One region of the Shinella sp. GW821-FHT10F02 genome, then DNA from elsewhere that is predicted to be linked to it. Evidence: predicted binding sites of a transcription regulator. Region 1 holds the regulator's gene; each other region holds the start of a gene.

Evidence for each region. The regulator LexA, encoded in region 1, represses DNA repair genes until DNA is damaged. The targets are predictions, from matches to a motif close to TGTTCNNNNTGTGTTCNG.
Region 2: a site for LexA is predicted at 1,766-1,783, ahead of AC1RWL_RS24115 (energy-coupling factor ABC transporter ATP-binding protein). Genes of this name have one in related genera too.
Region 3: a site for LexA is predicted at 2,444-2,461, ahead of recA (recombinase RecA). Genes of this name have one in related genera too.
Region 4: a site for LexA is predicted at 1,740-1,757, ahead of AC1RWL_RS31445 (ImuA family protein). Genes of this name have one in related genera too.

What each region holds. Positions count from the first base shown of each region.
Region 1 is NZ_JBXASL010000003.1:600,342-604,549, reverse strand. Features, by position in the region: gene trpC (indole-3-glycerol phosphate synthase TrpC) at 1-286, shown strand, start outside; gene moaC (cyclic pyranopterin monophosphate synthase MoaC) at 286-780, shown strand; gene AC1RWL_RS12670 (molybdopterin molybdotransferase MoeA) at 780-2,003, shown strand; gene lexA (transcriptional repressor LexA) at 2,113-2,832, shown strand; gene AC1RWL_RS12660 (ComEC/Rec2 family competence protein) at 2,813-4,208, opposite strand, start outside.
Region 2 is NZ_JBXASL010000008.1:139,972-144,179, forward strand. Features, by position in the region: gene AC1RWL_RS24105 (hypothetical protein) at 1-554, shown strand, start outside; gene AC1RWL_RS24110 (winged helix-turn-helix domain-containing protein) at 551-1,747, opposite strand; gene AC1RWL_RS24115 (energy-coupling factor ABC transporter ATP-binding protein) at 1,876-2,556, shown strand; gene AC1RWL_RS24120 (energy-coupling factor transporter transmembrane component T family protein) at 2,550-3,155, shown strand; gene AC1RWL_RS24125 (biotin transporter BioY) at 3,185-3,748, shown strand; gene AC1RWL_RS24130 (class I adenylate-forming enzyme family protein) at 3,753-4,208, shown strand, end outside.
Region 3 is NZ_JBXASL010000006.1:367,266-371,473, reverse strand. Features, by position in the region: gene alaS (alanine--tRNA ligase) at 1-812, opposite strand, end outside; gene recA (recombinase RecA) at 1,223-2,317, opposite strand; gene AC1RWL_RS20575 (carbohydrate kinase family protein) at 2,548-3,495, shown strand; gene AC1RWL_RS20570 (pseudouridine-5'-phosphate glycosidase) at 3,554-4,208, shown strand, end outside.
Region 4 is NZ_JBXASL010000016.1:22,904-27,111, reverse strand. Features, by position in the region: gene AC1RWL_RS31450 (ATP-dependent helicase) at 1-1,589, opposite strand, end outside; gene AC1RWL_RS31445 (ImuA family protein) at 1,808-2,566, shown strand; gene AC1RWL_RS31440 (Y-family DNA polymerase) at 2,484-3,998, shown strand; gene AC1RWL_RS31435 (hypothetical protein) at 4,083-4,208, opposite strand, start outside.

The DNA of each region.
Region 1 (4,208 bases):
GGAACGGGCGCTCAGGCTGAAATCCAAGCTCGTCGGCATCAACAACCGCAACCTGCGCACCTTCGAGGTCGACCTCGCGGTGTCGGAAAAGCTCGCCGGCATGGTGCCCGACGACCGCCTGCTCGTCGGCGAAAGCGGCATCTTCACCCATGCGGATTGTGAACGCCTCGCCGAGGTGGGCATCTCCACCTTCCTCGTCGGCGAGAGCCTGATGCGCAAGGACGACGTGGCCGCCGCCACCCGCGAATTGCTGACCGGCTCCGCCGGCATGCTGGCGGCCGAATGATGGCCGAAAAGGCCGCCATGCTGACCCATATCGATGCCTCCGGCGAAGCCAACATGGTGGATGTCGGCGACAAGGCGGAAACGGTGCGTATCGCCGTTGCCGAAGGTTTCATCCGCATGGCGCCTGCGACGCTCGACCTGATCCTCAAGGGCGACGCCAAGAAGGGCGACGTGATCGGCACGGCCCGCCTTGCCGGCATCATGGCCGCCAAGCAGACGTCGAGCCTCATTCCGCTCTGCCACCCGCTGATGCTGACCAAGGTCGCCGTCGAAATCCGCGAAGACCGCGCGCTGCCCGGCCTGCGCGTCGAGGCCATGGCGAAGCTCACCGGCCGCACCGGCGTGGAAATGGAGGCGCTCACCGCCGTCAGCGTCGCCTGCCTCACCATCTACGACATGGCGAAAGCCGCCGACCGCGAAATGGAGATCGGCGGCATCCGGCTCGTCGAAAAATCCGGCGGCCGCTCCGGCGATTACAAGCGGGCAAACGCCTGATGTCGCTCCTGCCCGTCGCCGACGCCCTCGACCGCCTGCTTTCCCGGGCCAAGCCGACACAGCGGACGGAGACGGTTTCCCTGCATGACGCGCAAGGCCGCGTTCTCGCCGAAGACATCGCCGCGCGCCTGACCCAGCCGCCCTTCACCAATTCCGCCATGGACGGCTACGCCGTCCGCCATGCGGACATCGCGACACTCGGCGCCGTCCTCAAGGTCGTCGGCCTCTCCTCCGCCGGCCATGCTTTCGAAGGCTCCGCTGGCCCCGGCGAGGCCGTGCGCATTTTCACCGGCGCGCCCTTGCCCTCCTTCGCCGATACCGTGCTTCTTCAGGAAGACGCGGAAAAGCTGGGTGACGGCCGTATCCGCACGACCTTCCTCACGCCGAAAGGCCGGCATGTGCGCCCGCGCGGGCAGGATTTTTCCGAAGGCGAGACCGTGCTGAAGGCCGGGGCGGTGCTCGACGCCGGCCGCCTGACCGTCGCCGCCGCGATGAACCACTCGACACTTGTCGTCTACGCCCGCCCCCGCATCGCGGTGCTTGCGACCGGCGACGAGCTCGTCCCGCCCGGAACGCCGCCCGGCGCCAGCCAGATCATCGCCTCCAACACCTACGGCGTCTCGGCGCTCGCGCGGGTGGCCGGCGCGGAGGTGATCGACCTCGGCATCGTCGGCGACGACAAGCAGGCGATCCTGGAGGCCGTGCGCAACGCGCTGGCGCTTGATATCGACGTGCTCGTGACGCTCGGCGGCGCCTCCGTCGGCGATTTCGACCTCGTGCAGCCGGTGCTCGGCGAGGCCGGCATGGAGCTCGATTTCTGGCGCATCGCCATGCGCCCGGGGAAACCGCTGATGGTCGGCCGGCTGGGAGATATCCAGGTGCTGGGCCTCCCCGGCAACCCGGTCTCCAGCCTCGTCTGCTCGCTGCTCTTCCTGGAGCCGTTGGTGCGCCGCCTCGCCCGCCTGCCCGCAAAAAACCGCCGGCACCCGGCCATCGCCGCCGTGCCGCTCAAGGAAAACGACCAGCGGCAGGACTATGTCCGCGCCCGCATCGTCCGGGGACCGGCCGGCGACCTGTACGTGACACCCTTCGGCAAGCAGGATTCCTCGATGATGAAGGTCTTCGCCGAATCGGAAGGCCTGCTCATCCGCCCGCCGCACGCCCCGGCCGTGCCCGAAGGCGATCCCTGCGAAGTACTCCTCCTGCGCGAACCCTCCGCCTGAACAATATTATTATTTCCAAGGCCTTGCGGAACACATATGGAACAGATAGTGTCTGTTCTGGATTTGTTTCACGATTCTGGATTGTTTCAAGATTCTCGGTGGAGGGGCCATGCTCACGCGGAAACAACAGGAACTTCTCCTGTTCATTCATGAACGGATGAAGGAGTCCGGTATTCCTCCCTCCTTCGACGAGATGAAGGATGCGCTCGATCTCGCGTCCAAGTCCGGCATCCACCGCCTCATCACCGCGCTGGAAGAGCGCGGCTTCATTCGCCGCCTGCCCAACCGGGCGCGGGCGCTGGAAGTGATCAAGCTTCCCGAAGCCTATTCGCCAAGCCTCCAGCCGCGTCGTGGTTTTTCGCCGGCCGTCATTGAGGGCAGCCGCGGCAAGCAGCCGGTGCCGGCCGCCCCCGTGCAGCGCACGCCGCAGGCGGACATGTCGTCTTCGGTCTCGGTACCGGTCATGGGACGCATCGCCGCCGGCGTGCCGATCTCCGCCATCCAGAACAACACCCATGAAATCATGGTACCGGCCGAGATGGTCGGCAACGGCGATCATTATGCCCTGGAGGTCAAGGGCGACTCGATGATCGAGGCCGGCATCCTCGACGGCGACACGGTGATCATCCGCAACGCCACCACCGCCAATCCGGGCGAGATCATCGTGGCGCTCGTCGACGACGAGGAGGCGACGCTGAAGCGCTTCCGCCGCAAGGGCGCCTCCATCGCGCTCGAAGCCGCAAACCCGGCCTACGAGACCCGCATCTTCGGCCCGGACCGCGTGAAGATTCAAGGCAAGCTCGTCGGCCTCATTCGCCGCTATCATTGAGCGCCGTCTCGGCCTCGAAGGTGCCGCTGCGCCAATCATAGGTGCGGTGGCGGGACCAGGGCCGGTCGAGGGTTTCGACGGCGGATGTGATCTCGGCTTCGGAAAGCGGTGGAGCGGCCTTTTCGGCGCCGGGCTGGATTTCCAGGGCGCCAGTACGCCGCAGATGGCGAGCCGTCATCAGCCGGGCACCGGAGCGGCATGTTTCCAGCCGCAGGGCCTGGGACACGACGACGAGGTCGGCGGCATCGCAGGCGGTTCCGAGGAAGGCGAGGTCTTCCAGCGTGACGATCCGCCAGCCGCTCGGCGAAACCGCGGCGCAGAATGCCTTTGTTTCGCAGATGAAGCCCGTACCCTTTCCCGCCGCCTCCAGGGCGGATACCATGGCGGCCTTCGCCCTCTGCCGATCCGCCTTGTGGCGCGGTTTCCTCTGCTTTTCAGTTCCTTCAGCGGGTGCGGCGGCATCTTCTACCGTCAGGCCTTCGCTCTTGCGCATCTCCGGCTTGACGAGATCGCCGAGCCGTAGCGCGCGCCGCCATTGCGCATAAATGAAATCCGGCGGCCTTGCGCGGTTGGTCGCAACGGTGTCGCCGCGCCGGATCGCCACGAGGCGGCCGTCTTCCGAGACCAGCACTTCCGGCGCACGGCGTTCGTCCGGCCAGCAGGCGATGATGATGCCAAGCGCGACGAGCAGCGTGCCGGCATGGCGCAGCCGGGTGCGCAAAATGCAGGCCAGGCCGCCGCCGAGGCCGACCAGCAGGAAGGCGGACTGCGGAATCTGACCGGTGACGATTTCGCCTTTCCAGCTCGCGACCCAGGTCGAAAGCGCGATCATCCATTCGATGCCCTTGCCCATGATCGCGAAGGGAATGGCGTCGAGGCCGAACGGCATCAGCAGCACGGCGATGAGGCCGAAGGGCATGACGATCGTGCTGATCACCGGCATCGCCAGAAGATTGCCGGCGAGGCCATAGGCGGGAATGCGGTGAAAGTGGCCGATGGAATAGATCAGCGTGGAAAAACCACCGATCAGCGAGGAGAGCATGAGCCCGCCGAAGAAACGGCCGAGCGAACCGCCGAACAGTTGCAACGGCCCTCCCCGGCTTTCCCGCCGCATCGGCCGCTCGCGCCAGGCCGCGTAGCCCGCGACAAGCCCGAGCGTTGCCGCATAGGACATCTGGAAGCCGGGATTGGTGACGGCGGATGGTGTCACCAGCAGGATGAGGATCGCCGAGAGCGCGACATTGCGCAGGCTGATGGCCGATCGCCCGAAGAGCACGGCCACAAGCATGACGCAGATCATGATCCACGATCGCACGGCAGAGAGCGCGCCGCCCGAGACGAGAATATAGAGCGTCACCATGATGAGCGCGCCGACG
Region 2 (4,208 bases), on a different contig from region 1:
GCCGCGCGAAAACCCGCTCCGTGCCCGTCATCATTCCCATATCGAGCGGCAGCGCATCCGTCGTCTTCGTCAAGGAACTGCCGAATGTCGCGACGTTCAGGTTCAAGGACAAGGGCTTCTACGATCTCGGCTACAAGTTCGACACGTTCGGCGGCGGAGAATGGGTCGGCTACTTCAAGGGCAAGTCCAGCTATGTCAGGCTCGACCAGGCGAAGGTCAAGCAGCTCGTATTGCCCATGGTGGGACTGACGGAGGCGGACGCTCCCACGCGCGGGGCCGGCGGCCAGCTGATGGTGGGCTTCGTCTGGATCATCGCAGCGCTTGTCGCCGCCGTCTTCGCCCTGCTGCGCTTCTCGGGCCTGCGCCGCGCCATTTTCGCGCCGCGGGGCCGCAAGCAAACCGAGGACGATTTCGACGATCGGCGCTTTGTCGTCAGCGCACCGGAGCCATCCTTCCAGCAGAAGCCGAACCTGGCAGTGGTGCCGCGCACGCAGTCGGCCGCACCGTCCTTCAACCGCGCCGTTCCGGCTGGCGCCTTCGGGAAAAGGCGCTAAGCTTCACCTCTCCACCCATCAAGATAGCGCACCGTTTCCACGCCCGAAAATTTTGCGAGCCGCGTTAGTTCAGCGTCCAGCTTCTCCAGTCGGCCCGCCGATGGCCGCACCTTCGGTTCCCACCAGAGCCGCTTGACGTCGAGCGTGCCGGCCTTGCGGTCGGCCTTCATGTCGATGCGGCCGACGAGGCGGTCGCCTTCGAGCAGCGGGAAGACGTAATAGCCATATTGCCGCTTCGGCTCCGGCACGAAGATCTCGATGCGATAGAAATAGCCGAACAGACGTTCAGTACGGTTGCGATCGCGGATCAGCGGATCGAAGGGCGATAGCACGCGCAGGCGCGCCGGTGGCTCGGGGATGTCGCCGAGGTTTTCCGGGAAATCGGCAAAGGCATGCGAGGCACGCGGCTTGCCGCCGTCCATCGTTTCGATCGAGACGGGCCGGAGTTCGTCGCGATGCGTTTCCACCCAGGTTTTCGCCTCTTCCGGCGTGATCAGCGCCCAGAAGGCGGCAATCTCGCCGTGGGTGGCGAAGCCCAGCCGTGTGAGCGCGCTGCGGCAGGCCCAGTCGACGAAGGCGTCGTGTTCGACGGCCGGTTCGTGGTGATGCGGCGGCAGCACGCGCTCGGCGAGGTCGTAGACCTTCTGGAAGTTCTCCCGCCGGGCAATCGCCAGCTTGCCGGTGTGCCAGAGATATTCCAGCGCCGTCTTGTTGGGATGCCAGTTCCACCAGCCGCCGGACTTGTGATCGTCCACCTTCAATTCGCGCGACAGCACCGGCCCGCTGGCGGCGATGCGCTCGTACGTCTCCTCGAAAGCCCTGTCGAAGCCCTCGCCCTGCCATTTGCGCCAGTTTTCCAGGATGGAGGCTTCCTTGCGGCGGAAACGGTGCTTCCAGTAGCGGAAGAAGGCGCTCGGGATGATCGAGGCGTCGTGCGTCCAGTGCTCGAAAAGCTCGCCATCCTTCTCCAGCAGCTCGGCGAGATGCTCGCGCCGGTAGGTCTGGTTGCGCGAGAACAGGATCTGGTGATGCGCCCGCTCGACGGTGGCGATGCTGTCCACCTGCACGAAGCCGATATCGTGGATGAGCTGCAGCAGCCCCGCCTTGCCGAGCTGGCGGCCGGGGGAAGCGCTGAGACCCTGCCGGGCGAGGAAGATGCGCCGGGCCTCGGCATTGGAAAGGAGAATCGTCATGGCGGGATGATAGGCATATATTCTTGGTTTGTTCTACTGTTTTCGTCATGCCGCAACGCACGAGGCGTTTGCGCTTTTCCCCGAATTGCTTATAGCTCCCTCACCATCCGCGAACCGGGATCCCGCTCTTGGATATCGTCTTCTCCGCCGCCACGGTGACCTATGCCGGACGCGTGGCGCTCCACCCGCTGACACTCACGCTCACCGAACGCCGCATCGGCGTCGTCGGCCTCAACGGCTCCGGCAAGACGACCATGGCGCGGATGATCAACGGCCTCGTCAAGCCGACCGCCGGCACCGTGATGGTCGGCGGGCTGGATACGGTGGCGGACGAGGTGGCCGCGCGCGGAAAAACCGGCTTCATCTTCCAGAACCCGCAGCACCAGATGATCCTGCCGATCCTCGCCGAGGACATCGCCTTCGGCCTGAAGAACCGCAAGCTCGGCAAGGCGGAGATCGCGGAAAAGACGGAGGCCGTGCTGGCGCGATTCGGCATTTCGCACCTCGCACGCCGCCGCGTGCATGAGCTTTCCGGCGGCGAGACGCAGCTCGGCGCGATTGCCAGCGTGCTCGTCACCGGTCCGGACCTGCTCATCCTCGACGAGCCGACCAACCAGCTCGACCTGAAAAACCGCGCGCTGATCGAGCGCACCATCGCCGGCCTGCCGGAACAGGTGCTCGTCATCACGCACGACCTTGCGCTGATCGAAAGTTTCGACCGCGTGCTGGTGTTCCATGAGGGCCGGCTTGCGGCCGATAGCCGGCCGGAAGAGGCGATCCGTACCTACCGGGAGATCGCCGCGTGCTGAACGGGCTCGACATCGAAGGCGATTCGCTCCTTCACCGCATGCCGGTGCGCGGCAAGCTGATCGCGCTTTTCGTGGCGGCGATCGGGCTCTTCCTTACTGCTGACCTGCGGCTTCTCGTCCCGGCGCTGGTGTTTTCGGCGGCGCTCTACCTCTCGACCGGGATCGGCCCCGGCGAAGCGTTCCGGCGCGTGCGCTTCGTGCTCTTCACGGTTCTCCTCGTCGCGGGTGCGAACTATCTTTTCCACTCGCTGCACGAGGCGCTCGCCGTCTTCTGCCGCCTCTCCACGCTGGTTCTGCTCGCCGCCGCCGTCACCGCGACGACCGGCATTTCCGCCTTTATGGACGAGATCACCCGGCTGCTCACGCCGTTGGAACGATTCGGTTTCGTGAGGGCGGCGGATGTCAGCCTGGCGGTCGGCCTCGTCATCCGCTTTGTGCCGGAAATCTTTGCCCGCTACGGCGAAATCGCCGACGCCCACAAGGCGCGCGGCCTGCCGGTGCGGCCGCTCACCACCCTCGTGCCGTTGATCATCCTGACGCTGAAGGATGCGGATACCATCGCCATGGCGATTGACGCGCGCGGATTTCGGCGGCACTAACCCATTTATGTCCATTCGGGAAAGCTGACATGACCACCAGAGACATCGTCCTCGTCGCCCTCTTCGCCGCGATCATCGTGGTGCTGGGCCTGCTCCCGCCGATCACCCTCGGCTTCATTCCGGTGCCGATCACCGCGCAGTCGCTCGGCGTCATGCTGGCCGGCTGCATTCTCGGCGCCAAGCGCGGTGCCGCCGCAGTGCTGCTCGTGCTGCTGCTGGTGGCGATCGGCCTGCCGGTTCTCTCCGGCGGTCGCGGTGGCCTTGCGGTCTTCGCAGGCCCCACCGCCGGCTATCTCGTCGGCTGGGTCTTCGGCGCCTTCGTCTGCGGCCTGATCGCCGAGCGCTTCGTCAAGGAAGAACAGGGCGAGCTCACGCAGTTCCTCGCCTTCCTGGCCGCCGCCGTCGTCGGCGGCATCGCGATCGTCTATCTCTTCGGCGTTCCGTGGCTCGCCTATATGAGCGGCAAGGCCTTCTTCGAGACGGCGCTCGCCGGCCTCGTCTTCGTGCCGGGCGATCTCATCAAGGCCTTCGTCGCCATGCTCGCCGGCCGCGCGGTGCTCGCCGGTTATCCGCTGCTTCCGCAGCGCGCCTGAGCCGATGCCGCTGGCCGGTGCCCTCGAACGACACGCCGCGCAACATCCGGAAAACCCGGCCTTCCACCTGGAGGACCGGGTTCTGTCCTACGCGACGCTCGTCGCCACCGCACGGCACCTGCATGCGACCTTCGCGGGCCTCGCCCCAACGGGCCGAAGCGCCATCGGCCCGGAAAACCGGCTGGTCGCTCTCGTTACCGGCAACCACGCCCTTTTCCCCGCCGCCTTCGCGGCCGCCACGGCCGGAAACACCTGCGCCGCGCTGATCGATCCGCATTTACCGGAAGCAGTGCGCCGGCGGCTCCTCGAAAAACTCGACCCCGATCTCATCGTCATCGCCGAAGGGGCTGAGCTTCTCGCCCACAATCCACGAAGCGGTGCGACCCTCGTCCTCGCGGAGAGTGCTGCCTTCGACGCCCCACCGCTGCCGGAAGGCCGCGACGAGGATCCGTTCCTCATC
Region 3 (4,208 bases), on a different contig from region 1:
GCGCGCGCCTCGCCCTCGGCCTTCACGCCGGTCGCCTCGACGGAGGCGTCGATCAGCGCGCGGAAGAGGTCGATGTCGTAGTTGTCATGCTTGCCCTGAAGGAGAGCCGCGACGCGCTCCAGGCCCATGCCGGTATCGATCGACGGGCGCGGCAGGTCGACGCGCTCTTCCTTGGTGATCTGCTCGAACTGCATGAAGACGAGGTTCCAGATCTCGATGAACCGGTCGCCATCCTCTTCCGGCGAGCCGGGCGGGCCGCCCCAGATATGATCGCCATGGTCGTAGAAAATCTCGGAACAGGGACCGCAGGGGCCGGTATCGCCCATGGCCCAGAAATTGTCGCTGGTCGCGATGCGGATGATGCGGTCGTCGGAAAGGCCGGCGATCTTCTTCCAGAGGCCGAAGGCCTGGTCGTCGGTGTGGTAGACGGTGACGAGCAGGCGGTTCCTGTCGATGCCGAATTCCTTGGTGATCAGGTTCCAGGCAAGCTCGATCGCGCGCTCCTTGAAATAGTCGCCGAAGGAAAAATTGCCGAGCATCTCGAAGAAGGTGTGGTGGCGCGCGGTGTAACCGACATTGTCGAGGTCGTTGTGCTTGCCGCCGGCGCGCACGCATTTCTGCGCGGAGACCGCCGTCGAATAGGGACGCGATTCCAGGCCGGTGAAGACGTTCTTGAACTGCACCATGCCGGCATTGGTGAACATCAGCGTCGGGTCGTTGCGCGGCACGAGCGGGCTGGACGGCACGACCTCGTGTCCGTTCTTTCGGAAATAGTCGAGGAAAGTCGACCGGATTTCATTCACGCCGTTCATATCGCGTCCTTCATCTCTGCACCGTCTGCACCTGAAAACCGGCGCATTACCCACCCAATTGTCCCGCAACGACGGCGCAACCGCCTCGCCGGCTGCTGCCTATTTCCCAAACCGCACCCGATTTGGGAAATAGGCAGCGAATTCAAAATCCTACGGCGTCCTTGCGCGTCCTGTTCGACGCGCGACGCCGCAGAGTGCCCGCCCGGAAGGTCCGTGAAGGCCATCCACCCACGAATTCCGTCGAAACTGCGCGCCTGCCGCCTGTCTTGCGGAAGGCCGGAAACCTTTGGTCGCGCGCGAGAACTGAAGGCTTTTATCGCCCGCCTCGGCACCTGTCCAGACATCAAAAAACCGGCCCTTCACGAAGAAGAGGCCGGTTTTTCGATATTCTTGCGGGCGTTGCGCGGCGATTACATCGCCGCAGCGTCGTCGTCGCTGGAATCGTTCGGATCAGGGCCACCGTTTTCCAGGAAGCGGTCGGCGATGAGGCCGGCATTCTGGCGCAGTGACGTCTCGATCTCGTTGGCAAGATCCGGATTGTCGCGCAGGAACGTCTTGGCGTTCTCGCGGCCCTGGCCGAGGCGCTGGCTGTTATAGGAGAACCAGGAGCCCGACTTTTCGACGATGCCGGCCTTGACGCCGAGGTCGATGAGCTCGCCCGTCTTGGAGACGCCCTCGCCATACATGATGTCGAACTCGACCTGCTTGAAGGGCGGCGCCATCTTGTTCTTGACGACCTTGACGCGGGTCTGGTTGCCGATGACCTCGTCACGCTCCTTGACCGCGCCGATGCGGCGGATGTCGAGGCGGACGGAGGCGTAGAACTTCAGCGCGTTGCCGCCCGTCGTCACCTCCGGCGAACCGTAGACGACGCCGATCTTCATGCGGATCTGGTTGATGAAGATCACCATCGTGTTCGACTTGGAGATCGACGCTGTCAGCTTGCGCAGCGCCTGGCTCATCAGGCGGGCCTGGAGGCCGGGCAGGCTCTCGCCCATCTCGCCTTCGATTTCGGCGCGCGGCGTGAGCGCGGCGACCGAGTCGATCACGAGCACGTCGATTGCGCCGGAGCGCACCAGCGTGTCGGTGATTTCCAGCGCCTGCTCGCCGGTGTCGGGCTGCGAAATCAGGAGGTTTTCCAGATCGACGCCAAGCTTGCGGGCATAGACCGGGTCGAGCGCGTGTTCGGCGTCGACGAAGGCGCAGATGCCGCCCTTCTTCTGGGCTTCCGCAATGGTCTGCAGCGCCAGCGTCGTCTTGCCCGAGCTTTCCGGGCCGTAGATCTCGATGATGCGGCCCTTGGGCAGGCCGCCGACGCCGAGCGCGATGTCGAGGCTCAGCGAACCGGTCGGGATCGTCTCGATCTCGATGACGCTGTCCTTGCCGCCGAGTTTCATGATGGAGCCCTTGCCGAAGGAGCGCTCGATCTGGGAGAGTGCCGCCTCGAGTGCCTTGCTTTTATCCACTGCTTTATCCTCTACGAGCCGCAAAGTGTTCTGTGCCATTCCGTCCACCTTTAGGTTATTGAAGCAAGACAGGCAACGAACCCGCCGATGAAAGCTATGTACACATTTTGTTCTCATTTCGCAAGGTGCATTTATCCTTTTGAATGTTTTTGTGAATCGGGGGCGTGTTCTATTTTCGTTTCGGTGGGATAAAGCCACGCAGGAACAAGGGTATACCCGCCTTGGTGCCGGGCCTTCGGGGCCGAATCGGGCGGGTGCGAAGGAAGACGATGACGGGAAAGACGATACTGGTGATGGGCGGCGCCCATGTGGACAGGCGCGGACGCATTGCCGGCGAGACGACGCCGGGAGCGAGCAATCCCGGCGGCTGGTTCGTGGAAGCGGGCGGCGGCGCCTTCAATGCGGCGCGCAACCTCGCGCGGCTGGGGCATGCGGTGCGGCTCGTCTCGCCGCGCGGCGGCGATGCGGACGGCGATATCGTCGCGGCGGCCGCAGCGGCGGCGGGCATCGAGGACACCCCCTTCACCTTCCTCGACCGGGCGACGCCGAGTTATACCGCGATCATCGAACGCGACGGCAACCTCGTCATCGCGCTCGCCGACATGGACCTCTACCGGCTGTTCTCGCCGCGGCGCTTGCAGCAGCGGGCCATGCGCGAGGCGGTCGCGGCGGCGGGCATGATCCTCACGGATGCCAACCTGCCGGCCGAAACGCTCGGCGCGATGGCGAAGGCCGCGGCGGCCGCCGGCGTGCCGATCGCCGGCATCGCCATCTCGCCGGCCAAGGTCGTGCGGTTCGAACAAACCCTCTCCGCCCTCGCCTTCCTGTTCATGAACGAGGCGGAGGCGCGCACGCTGACGGGGGCTGCACCGGAAAACCCGGCCGACTGGCCGAAGGCCTTGCGCGCCGCAGGCCTTGCCGCGGGCGTGGTGACGCGCGGCGGGCGGGGCGTCATCGCCTTCGATGCGAAGCGCGCGGTCCTGGTCACGCCACCGGAAATCCCGGCGCTCGCCGATGTTACCGGTGCGGGCGATTCGCTGGCCTCCGGTTTCGTCAGCGCCTGGCTTGCCGGGCGCGATCTCGGCGAGGCGCTGCGCCACGGGGCGGCAGCCGCCGCGATCACCGTGCGCTCGCCGCTGGCCGTGGCCGAAGAAATGTCGCAGGCGGCCCTTGCCGCCGCACTTTCTCTTGTGCCCCGGGCCGAATGGATGGCATGAGACTTTCTTGCCGAAAATTCCGCCTGAAAATTCGACCAGATTTCCGCAAGGATCCAGCATGACCAGACCCGCCTCCGCCCTCCTGCCGATGCAGTATTCGGAAGAAGTCGCCGCCGCCAAGGCGCGCGGCGCGCCGATCGTCGCGCTCGAATCGACGATCATCACCCATGGCATGCCCTATCCGGGCAACCTGGACATGGCCCGCAGCGTCGAGCGCATCATCCGCGAGGAAGGCGCCGTACCGGCGACGATCGCCGTCATCGATGGCGTGCTGCATATCGGCCTCGACGATGCGACGCTCGAAACGCTCGCGAAGACCGAAGGCGCCATGAAGCTGTCACGCGCCGACCTCGCCTTCGCGATCGCGGAGCGGCGCACGGGCGCCACCACCGTCGCCGCGACGATGATCGGTGCCGCGCGCGCCGGCATCCGGGTTTTCGCCACCGGCGGCATCGGCGGCGTGCACCGCAAGGCGGAAGAGACCTTCGACATTTCCGCCGACCTCGACGAGCTGTCGCGCACGGGCGTCATCGTCGTGTGCGCCGGCGCCAAGGCGATCCTCGACATTCCGAAGACGCTGGAAGTGCTCGAAACACGCGGCGTACCGGTCGTCACCTATGACAGCCCGGTCTTCCCCGCCTTCTGGTCGCGCGATTCGGGGCTGAAGAGCCCGCTGACGCTGAACAGCCCGGCGGCCATCGCCAATTTCCAGA
Region 4 (4,208 bases), on a different contig from region 1:
CCTCCGGCGATCTGCTCGAGCTGCAGGAGATCGGCTTTGCGGGTGTCAGCATCTTCATGGATACGATCAAGGTGTGGCTCGTACCACGACCGCGCCGTCGCAATCTCGCCCGGCCACCCGCCATCGGCCTTCCTCAGGCCAAAAAGCAGCGCAATGAGGGCGGGCCAGGCCTCGCCTGTCTTGGGCGGCGGCGGGATCTCGGCGAGTGATAGCAAAGGCTCTGGATCAGGGCTGATCGTGTCGAGGATTTTCGCTGCCGTCTGCGAGCCGACCCCCGGCAATAGCTTAAGAAGGCGGAAACCCGTTACCCGATCGCGGGGGTTCTGGGCAAAACGCAGGATAGCAAGCAGGTCTTTGACATGCGCGCTGTCTAGGAATTTGAGCCCCCCGAATTTCACGAAGGGAATATTGCGCCTTGTCAACTCAACCTCAAGGGTGCTGCTGTGATCAGAAGCGCGGAACAGGACGGCCTGTTCCTTCAGCGTCATGCCGTCCTCGCGGTTCGCCAGGACCTGCTCGACGATGTAGTTCGCCTGGTCCGTCTCGTCCTTCACGGTCACGAGCATAGGTCGTTGCTCGGATTCCCGATCCGTCCAGAGGTTCTTCGTAAAGCGCTCACGAGCAAGGTCGATGACGCCGTTGGCGGCAGCCAAGATCGGCTGCGTCGAGCGATAGTTGCGATCGAGCGTGATGACGTCGGCCGGCTTTGGCGAGAACTGGTTCGGAAAGTCGAGGATGTTGCGCACGGTCGCGGCGCGGAAGGAATAGATTGACTGGGCGTCGTCGCCGACCACTGTCAGACCGCGCCCACCGGGCTTCAGCCCCAGAAGAATGGAAGCCTGCAGGCGGTTGGTGTCCTGATATTCGTCGACAAGAACATGGTCGAAACGGTTGCCGATATCGTCGGCCAGGTCCGGGTCGGACATGACCTGCGCCCAGTAAAGCAGCAGGTCATCGTAATCGAGCACGTTCTGCGCTTGCTTGGCCTCGACATAGGCGGCGAAGAGCTGTTTCAACTGCTCCTCCCAGCCCAGCACGTAGGTGTAGGATGCCTTCAGGACCTCGTTGATCGAACTCTCGGAGTTGACGACGCGCGAGTAGATCGCAAGGCACGTTCCCTTGGTCGGAAAGCGGCTTTCCGTCTTCGAGAAACCAAGCTCATGGCGAACGAGATTCATCAGATCGGCGCTGTCCTCGCGATCATGGATCGTGAAATCGACGTTGAGGCCGATCTGTTCGGCATACATCCTCAGCAGCCGTGCGCCGATACCATGGAAGGTGCCGGCCCAGGCCATGGCGTCCGTCATGACCGCAGCATTGTCTCCGAACACCTGCCGGCAGATGCGCTGGACGCGGCGCCCCATCTCGGAAGCGGCCCGGCGAGAAAAGGTCATCACCAGGATGCGGCGCGGATCGGCACCATTGACGATGAGATGGCCCACGCGATGGGCAAGGGTATTCGTCTTGCCCGAGCCCGCACCCGCGATGATAAGCAGCGGGCCGCCGATCGCGCCGTCCGGCTGGCCAATGCCATGCTCGACCGCCTCGCGCTGCCGGTCGTTGAGTTTTTCGAGATAGGCTGCCGTCATCTGCCCTAAATTTTCCTAAGAAAAAATTCCTGTGCCGTTCCTTTTCCCCATCCCTTTGATCGGCCTTGTGGAATCCACAAAATCGACTTGTCAAAGGCAGCCTTCATGGCCGGCAACGCCGTTTCGAGTGGATTGACTTGCAACGGCATTAGGAACAAAAAAGGAACATATCAGCTTAAATAACGGCTGGAAACCCCTGAAGGAGCGTCAATTCCGTCGTGTCGAACCGTGCCCTCAACCCTGTGCTTGCCGAGCTTCGAGAGCGTATCGGCCAGCTCGAAGGCGGGCAAGCGCGCGCAAGATCCGTCCTGCCATTCGCTGTTCCAGAGATGGACCAGGCCCTTCCAGGTGGCGGGCTGGCCTTCGGGGCGCTTCATGAGATTGCCGGCGGCGGAGGCGGCACGGTCGATGGCGCTGCGGCTGCACTCTTCGTGGCGGGGATTGCTGCGCGAACCAAGGGCAGGGTGCTGTGGTGCATGACGCGCCGCGACCTGTTTTTCCCCGCGGTCTCGCAAGCCGGGCTGCATCCGGATCGCGTGGTGTTCTGCGAAAGCGATCGGGATGAAGGCGTCCTGTCGGCGGTCGAGGAGGGGCTGTCCTTTGGCGGTTTATCGGCTGTGGTCGCCGAACTTGTCCGCCTGCCGATGAATGCCTCGCGGCGGCTGCAACTGGCGGCAGAGAAGAGCGGATGCATGGGCATCGTGCTGAGACGATGGCGAAGGCAGAACGAGGCCTCGGACTATGGGCAGCCGACGGCTTCGACGACGCGGTGGCGCATCAGCACCCTGCCGTCAGAAAGATTGCCAGCAGCGGGCGTTGGGAGGTCCCGGTGGCTGGCGGAATTGATGCGTGTAAAGGCGGGTGAGTGCGCCGAGTTTGAAATTGGAGCTCCCGATGCCAAGGGTCGTATCTGTCTACTTCCCACTTCTGCCGATCGATCGGATCAGACGGCACGCTTCGGAGCCCTTGCCGGCTGACAAGCCGCTTGTCGTGATAGCGCGCAGCGGCTCAAAGCGCTGGATATCCGCCGCAGATCCGATCGCTCTCAAACTTGGTTTGCGGGTGGGGATGCCGGCCAGCAAGGCGCAAGCGATGGTTGCCGATCTCCTGATGGTCGACGCGGCGCCGGCCGAGGACGCAGCCGTGCTCGAAAAGCTGGCTCTATGGGCGCTCCGACAATACAGCCCCATCGTCGCCGTCGATGGCAGCGATGGCCTGGTGATGGATACCGAAGGGGCCGACCATCTCCAGGGCGGTGAGGAGCTTCTCGTTTCCGGTCTCGTCAACAGGCTGCACGCCCATGGGTTGACGGCGCGGGCGGCCGTTGCGGAGACATGGGGTGCAACGCACGCGCTCGCCCGGCTGCTGGCCGCGCAGACGACGGTTGTTCCGGTTGGTCACGTCATGAGGACGGTGATCGATCTGCCGCTTGTGGCCTTGCGGCTATCATCGGAGATTATCCAGGGTTTGCGGGTCCTCGGGATCGACACGATCGGCAAGCTCTCCGCCATGCCGCGGGCGCCCCTGACGTTACGGTTCGGGCCGGAACCTGCCCGTCGGCTCGACCAGATGTTTGGCCGGGTCGCCGAGCCGATCGAACCGATCCGCATCCCGGAGCTTGTCGAGGCTTCGAAAAGTTTCGCCGAGCCCATCGGGGCGCCCGACACCATCGCGAGATATGTCCGCCGACTGGTTGGGCAACTGTCGGCTCGGCTGGCGGAAAACGGCCTTGGCGCGCGACGCTGCGACCTCATCATCCATCGCGTGGACAACACCCGCCAGTATCTTCGCGCCGGCCTGGCAAAGCCGGTCCGCGATCCGGCGCGTCTTTCGAAACTGCTCTGCGACCGTATCCAAACCATCGAACCGGGCTTTGGTATCGAAAAGATGGTTCTGGTCGCTGTCTTTGCCGAGCCACTTGAGGAGCGGCAGGTGGCGTCTTCCCTCATTGAAGAGGAGGTCGCCGACATCACGCCGCTCGTCGACATCCTCGGCAACCGCGGCCACCGGCTTTTCCGGGTTACGCCCGTCGCTTCCGACGTGCCGGAGCGTTCCGTCAGGAGGATTTCGCCGACGGCGCCTGCCACCGGGCAGACCTGGGCCAACAAGTGGCCGCGACCGCCACGGTTGTTTGCAAACCCCGAACGTATCGAGGTCATCGCCCTTTTGCCGGACCAGCCGCCAGCGGTCTTCACCTGGCACGGCAAGCGTCGGAAGGTCGTGCGCGCCGACGGACCGGAGCGCATCTTCGGCGAATGGTGGCTTCGGCCGCGCGAGTTCCATGCCGTGCGCGATTACTTCGTCGTCGAGGACGAGCAGGGCGAGCGCTACTGGGTCTTTCGCGCCGGCGATGGCATCGACCCCGAAACCGGATCGCACTTTTGGTTCCTGCATGGGGTGTTCGGATGAGATATGCCGAGCTCCAGGTCACGAGTCATTTCTCGTTCCTGCGCGGCGCTTCCTTGCGTTCCGGCGTCCAGAAATCCGGATCCTTCATCTTATGGCTGATGCGCTTGGACTTCGGCAGTTTAGGTGGAGCGAAGGGTTCGTAGACTGGCGGAAGCGGCTATCCCGAACAAAATTGTTGTAATGTTCGGAGATGACCTCGAAAAGGTCGTC